One region of the Faecalibacterium duncaniae genome, then DNA from elsewhere that is predicted to be linked to it. Evidence: a T-box and tRNA genes for the amino acid it is inferred to sense, from the RefSeq annotation. Region 1 holds a T-box; the other holds one or more tRNA genes.
The links. The T-box of region 1 lies ahead of asnS (asparagine--tRNA ligase). A T-box ahead of a tRNA ligase gene usually reads a tRNA of that ligase, here a tRNA-Asn.

Region 1 (3,412 bases):
CGACCTTGAGGATGCTCTCGGCGGCGGTCACGCTTTGGCCGCGCAGGGGCTCCGTGGCCTGCAGGGCAGCGGCCAGTGCTTCCAGCTGGTCCGCAGGCAGATCGCCGGTGACCAGAATATTCTTCGCCTCCGGGGCGCGGCTGCGGATGGTCTGAGCCATCAGGCAGAGCATCTCAGCGTCCGCGCTGCCATCGGGGCGGCCCTCCATCTGATAGAGCTTTGCATCCAGCTTTCCGGCTTTCTTGGTGCGGTCGCTGGCCAGCGCGCCCAGCACGGGCAGGCCGGTGGAGCGGTTCAGCTCGCTGGCCGAGTAGACCATGCCGTCCAGCAGGAACTTGACCACGACCACGCCGCAGGCAAGCACACCGCCCAGCAGGAAGCCAATGAGCAGGTACTTTGCCACCGAGGAGGCAGCGCCGCCGCCCAGTGCGGGCTCCTCCGCACTCTCCCAAGTACTCTTAGCAGAAGCCAGATTGTCATCCAGCGCCTGACGGGCACTCTGCAGTTCCACCAGCTGGCTCTGCAGATTCTGAACATCTTCATCGCTCGTCTGCTGCAACGCACGCAGTTCCGTGGAGACCCCCTGTGTCACGCTCTGATCAATCACGCGTACACTGTGGCTGCACACAGCAGCTGCCGCTTTATCATGGATCAGATCCAGACGACCCAGCAGCACGTTCAGAATTTTCTCTGCGGTCTGCTGATCTGCAGCATACGCCTGCAAGGTCATCACGCCGTTATACTCGCCACTGTCGTTCTGGGAAAGTTCTACCGTGACCACGCCCTTCAGGTAGCGCACATCTACCCCTACGGCATCAGCGGCAGCATTCATGGAGTCACCGCTGACCAGCTGTTTCTGATATGCAGCCAGCAACGCACCGGTCGGGTCAACATTCTGATACGCAGAACCCGGCTGGATTTTGTAGCCGCTGTCAATATAAAGGTCAGCCTGCGCCGTCCAGACATTATAAACGTCCAGATTTTTTAGCAGCGACTTTTCTGCATAGTCCTGTGCCTGTTTCAGTGCTTCCTGCACACTAGACTGCGCATCCTCGTTGCTCTTCGCCGTCAGCTCGTACTGCTGCACAGCAAACTCATAATCCTTCTTTTTCTGCTGATACTCAGCCAGAGCCTCTTCATAAGCAACCTGATCTTCTGCCGAAACAGCGCCGCCGCGCAGGATCTTTACCCCGGCAAGGCCGCCAGCGATCACAGCACAGACAACCGCGGTCAGCAGGATGGGCTTGAGCTTGTGCAGAAGGGTCACCATGAGCGCGACGAGGTCGATCTCTTCCTCATCCTGTGCGCCGGTGGGGTAAGTGGTTTGATTTTCGTTCATGCTCTACTCCTCAGGACAAAGCCAATCTTCATGTTTGTTCCGTTTTGTGCAATGCACATACTATAGCAGAATAAATAATATCATTCTTTCCGGCAGAATTCAACCGTTTTTCCACAAAAAGCCGATTGACAAACCGGTGCTGCTGTGCTATTTTTAGAATTACTGAAAAGCAAGGATCGGGAAAAGTAACGCATTCCGGACGCTCCAGAGAGCGCGGCAGCAGCTGAGAGCCGCGTGCGGGCCAGTGCGCGAATGAACACCCGGGAGCTGCAAACTGAACACGGCATTCCGCCGCCAGTAGGTGCGCCGCAAAGCCCAGCGTTACCAGGGCAGCGCTTATTGGAGCGCGCGAGCGACCGGACACTTCCGGTAATTCAGGTGGCACCGCGGACATTACAAGACAGCTTGTTCGCCCTGAAAATTCAGGGCAAAGCTGTCTTTTTATTTTTATATCGGAGGAAAAAAAGATGGAACGTACTGAGATCGTCTCGCTGTACAAGAACACTCCCGCCGACGGCACGGTGGTCACCGTGTGCGGCTGGGCCAAGAACATCCGTGATTCCAAGAACATCGGCTTCATCGCCCTGTCGGACGGCGGCTGCTTCAAGACCCTGCAGGTCGTGCTGGAGGCAGGCAAGCTGGCAAACTACGAGGAGGTCATCCACACCGGCCTGTACAGCAGCCTGCGCATCGTGGGCCGCATCGTCCTGACCCCGCAGGCAAAGCAGCCCTTTGAGCTGAACGCCGACAGCGTGGAGATCCTGGGCGACTGCCCCGCAGACGAGTACCCCCTGCAGAAAAAGAAGATGAGCATGGAGTATCTGCGCACCATGCCCACCCTGCGCCCCCGCACCAACACTTTCAACGCCGCATTCCGCGTGCGCAGCGTGGCTGCCTACGCCATCCACAAGTTCTTCCAGGAGAATGGCTTCATCTACTCCCACTCTCCCCTGCTGACCGCTTCCGACTGCGAAGGTGCCGGTGAGATGTTCCAGGTCACCACGCTGGACCTGCAGAACGTGCCCAAGAACGAGGACGGCACCGTGGATTACAGCCAGGACTTCTTTGAGAAGCCCGTCAACCTGACCGTTTCCGGCCAGCTGGAGGCTGAGGCCATGGCCATGGCCTTTGGCAAGGTGTACACCTTCGGCCCCACCTTCCGTGCGGAGAAGAGCTTTACCACCCGCCACGCCGCCGAGTTCTGGATGATCGAGCCCGAGATGGCCTTCTGCGACCTGAAGGGCTACATGGACACCGCCGAGGCCATGACCAAGTTCGTCATCTGCTACGTGCTGGACAACTGCCCCGATGAGATGGCCTTCTTCAACCAGTTCATCGACAAGGGCCTGATCGAGCGCCTGGAGCTGGTGGCAAACAGCGAGTTCGGCCGCATCACCTACACTGAGGCCATTGAGATCCTGAAGAAGAACAACAAGAAGTTCCAGTTCCCTGTGGAGTGGGGCGTGGATATCCAGACCGAGCACGAGCGCTACCTGACCGAGGTCGTGTTCAAGAAGCCCGTCTTTGTCACCGATTACCCCAAGGAGATCAAGAGCTTCTACATGAAGATGAACGCGGACGGCAAGACCGTGGCCGCAGCTGATATGCTGGTGCCCGGCATCGGCGAGCTGATCGGCGGCAGCCAGCGCGAGGAGAACTACGACAAGCTGGTAGCCCGCATGGACGAGCTGGGCATGGACAAGACCAACTACGAGTGGTACCTGAACCTGCGCAAGTTCGGCGGCGTGGAGCACGCCGGTTACGGCCTGGGCTTCGAGCGGATGATCATGTACCTCACGGGCATCCAGAACATCCGTGACGTGCTGCCCTTCCCCCGCACCGCTTACGGTTTCTAAGGATTAAATTCAACCCTCTCAGTCAAAGCCTGTCGGCTTTGCCAGCTCCCCCGAAGGGGGAGCCTATTGCGGCTCTTGGATAAAGGCAGCATAGCCTCTCCCCTCGGGAAAGGTGGCATTGCGGAGCAATGACGGAGAGGGTTGTTTTCAACAAGGAGATAAATACAAGTGGAAAATATCGCTCCTGCCCTGTTGGACTGGTTCTACGCCAACCGCC
Region 2 (3,412 bases), 600 kb from region 1:
TGGAGATCAGGCTCTGGCCGGTGCTGATCTTGCTGGAACGCAGGCTGATTTTCAAGCTCTTGATGTATTCACGCTCAAGGGCTTCCAGCTCGCGATCCTCGCAGGCGTTGCACTTGATGGTCTCGATGCCGCGCAGGCTCTCGATCATCTGGCTGTTCAGAACGGCCGACTGCACCATCGTCTCTTCATTAATCCGCTTGTAGGGCTGCTTGAAGATGATGACGAGCAGCAGGCTCAGAACGGTGGTAAACAGGGTAATGGAGAACAGCGAGGAGTTCATCCGGAACAGGACAAAGCCTGTACCCACGGCCATCACAATGTCCATGACCACGCTCATTGCAATGCTGGTCAGCACCGATTTGATGGTGCCTGCATCGGAATAGCGGGTGGTGATCTCGCCGGTCTTACGGGATGCAAAGAACTTCATCGGCAGTTTGTACACATGCTCGAAGTAGCCCAGCATCAACGGGATATCGATTTTAATGGAAAGAAAGATCAGGATCCACTGTCTCACAGTCGAGAGCAGCGTGCTGGTCAGGTTGACCACACTGAACACGACAATGAGCGATATGAGCAGACTTTTCAGCCCATAAGGCAGCACCTCGTCCATGATCGCCTTATTAAAGACGGTGGACACGATGCCGATCAGTGTCAGGATCACTGAACTGAGAATAGCGTAAGCAAACAGCTTTTTCTGGGGAAGCAGCAGATCCATGTACCGCTTCAACATGTTGTTGCGGGCTGCCTTGGCTTCCTCTTTGCCCTCCACCTTGTGCTTGCCGGTGCCGCCCTTGAACTCCGCTGTGGGGTTCAGCAGCAGCAGCACGCCGGTGAAGTTTTTATAGAACTCATCCAGACTGATCTTTTTCAGTTCATTTGCAGGGTCGCCGATGACGACGTAATCCTTGCATTTGTACTTTTTGCTTGCATCAGCCTTGCGTTCTTCTTCCTGCACCACATGCTTGCGGCGGGCATCGTCCTCCTTGATGGTCGTCTTTTTGAAGATGACCACAAAGTGGGTCAGGCCCTGGTCGGTAATGACCTGCGCAATTGCGGGCAGTGTGAAATCGCTTAAAAAGTTTTCGCGGTCAACACGGACAGCCGCCGTGCTGAAGCCCAACTCATTGGCTGCTTTCTGCAGGCCAACGAGGTTCGTGCCTTTCATGTCGGTTCCCATCATATCCCGCAGGCGGGTGATGGTGATTTCCTTTTTGTAATGGAGGCACACCATTGCGAGCGAAGCGGCCGCGCAGTCCGTAGAATCGTGCTGCCGCACATAGGTATAACGCATACGATGTTTCCTTTACAAGAGACCGACAACCAAAAGCAAACGATCTCTTTTTCAATGTACTGTGTCTATTTCAAAACTACGGCTTTTATTCTAGCACACCCGGTCTGTTTGCACAAGCCCCAGTTTGCTGTTGTTTTGACCGTAGGTCTGACAAATGAAAAAGGTTTTCTTTTTGCACTCCGGTTTAACAGCGCATAGCCTTCTGCTTTGCCCTGCCCTGCGGAGAACCAGGGCAAAGCAGAAGTCCGCTGCTATCAAAAGAAGGGAGCGCCTACCCTTTGATCTGAGTCAATCACCACAGAACGTTTAAAAACTGTTCCAAGGTTTGGGTGTAGTATACCACAATCTGACAGCATCTTCAAGAGGACATTTTTTAAGAAACCATTAATTTTGAAGATTTTGTGAAAAAAGTCTCAGATTGGTTACAACACCCGGTTAAAAAACAAGCGGCGAAGTTGCCCTCGCCGCCTAATGGCGCCTCTTGCCTGACTCGAACAGGCGACACCCTGATTAACAGTCAGGTGCTCTAACCGACTGAGCTAAAGAGGCACATCTTTCAAAACGCAATTCCGCAGCGCACAATTGACTGCGAGATGTATTATAACTCTTCCCGCTCCCTTTTGCAAGCCTTTTTTGGAAATTTGTGAAAAATGTTTTTCAAAAGGGCTCAACCCTCTCAGTCAAAGCCTTGCAGCAGCGAAAGGTCAGGCTGTCCCTCCCATACAACCTCTCCGTCATCATCGCTAACGCTCGATGCCACCTCCCCTAGTAGGGGAGGCCTTGGCAGGAGATTCGTTTTTCGATTGATTCGCCTTCGGCTCCAAAATCATCATCTGCCGCAAGGGAAAGACTTTGCGCCAGCAGGGCAAACAGGAGCGAAGCGCCAGCCCCCGAAAACGCGACGGTATGCCAAGGGCTCCCCTACTAGGGGAGCTGTCGCGGCAAAGCCCGCGACTGAGAGGTTTTATGCAAAAGCAAAGCCTCTCCTTCGCCCTCTTTCTCCCCCACCTTCTGCTACACTGATCTCTACCAGAAAGAAGGTGCCGCCCATCAAGACTGTGATCTACCTCGATGTCCTGCTGCTGACGAATTTTGCGCTCACGCTGCTGTTCCTGCTGGCGGCGGGGCTGCTGGCCGGGGTGGAGTGCCGGGCCGGGCGGCTGCTGTTGGGCGGGGCGGCGGGGGCAGCTTCCTCGTTGGCCCTGCTGGCCCCGGAAGCGCCGGACGCTGCCGCGCTCTTATATAAAGTGTCAACCGCTGCCCTCACGGTGGCCGCTGCCTACGGCTGGCCGGGGAGCAGATGCTTTGCCCGACTTGTGGGGTGGTTCTGCGCGGGAAATCTGCTGCTGGCGGGGGCGCTGCTCCTGCCCGGAGCCCAGACCAACAACGGCTGCATCTACCTGCCCCTCTCGCCGGGGGCACTGCTGGCGGGCGCGGGCGGGGTGGTGCTGGCTGTGCAGGGGGTGCTCCGCTTTCTGGGCCGGGGCGGCGGGCAGGTATTCCCCGCCCGGCTCACCGTGGCAGACACAGCGCTGGATGTCCGGGCCTTCTGCGACACCGGCTTTTCGGTGCAGGAGCCGCTTTCGGGCCGAACGGTGGTGCTGGTGCGGTTCGGTGCCGTGCAGAGCCGCCTGCCGCCCGCCCTGGGTACTTATCTGGAGCAGCACTTTGCCGGGGCCGCTCCCCTGCCCGACCCGGCGCTGGGGGTGCGCCTTGTTCCCTGCACCACCGTGGCCGGGCACTGTATCCTGCCGGCCGTCCCGGCCAGCCTGTGCTGCACCGGCTCCCCCGCCGGGCAGGGCAGGGCCGAGCACCTCTATGCCGCCTTCACCGACCTCCCCCCGCCGCCTGATGGGTGGGAAGTGCTGGTGGGGAGCGAAACCGTCAGCAGCCTGGCGCATGGGTAGGCTGCACTTCCATACAACCTCTCCCTGTTTCCGCCACTGGCGGCGGTCGTCGTTGCCTAACAGGTGAAAGGCAGAGCTTACGGCTCAACCCCCCAGTCGCCTGCGGCGACAGCCCCCGCTATTAGGGGGGCCCTTGGCATGGCGCAAAGCCTATCCTCTTTGCCAAGGCCGCCCCTACTAGGGGCGGTGGCATCCCGTAGGGATGACGGTGGGG

Region 2: it encodes a tRNA-Asn, which carries the amino acid that the T-box ahead of asnS (asparagine--tRNA ligase) is inferred to sense. The anticodon was not compared.

What each region holds. Positions count from the first base shown of each region.
Region 1 is NZ_CP048437.1:459,379-462,790, reverse strand. Features, by position in the region: gene GXM22_RS02085 (YveK family protein) at 1-1,339, opposite strand, end outside; T-box leader at 1,503-1,759, shown strand; gene asnS (asparagine--tRNA ligase) at 1,807-3,195, shown strand; gene GXM22_RS02075 (A/G-specific adenine glycosylase) at 3,364-3,412, shown strand, end outside.
Region 2 is NZ_CP048437.1:1,064,212-1,067,623, reverse strand. Features, by position in the region: gene GXM22_RS05125 (peptidase domain-containing ABC transporter) at 1-1,291, opposite strand, end outside; tRNA gene GXM22_RS05120 (tRNA-Asn) at 1,764-1,840, opposite strand; gene GXM22_RS05115 (sigma-E processing peptidase SpoIIGA) at 2,332-3,198, shown strand.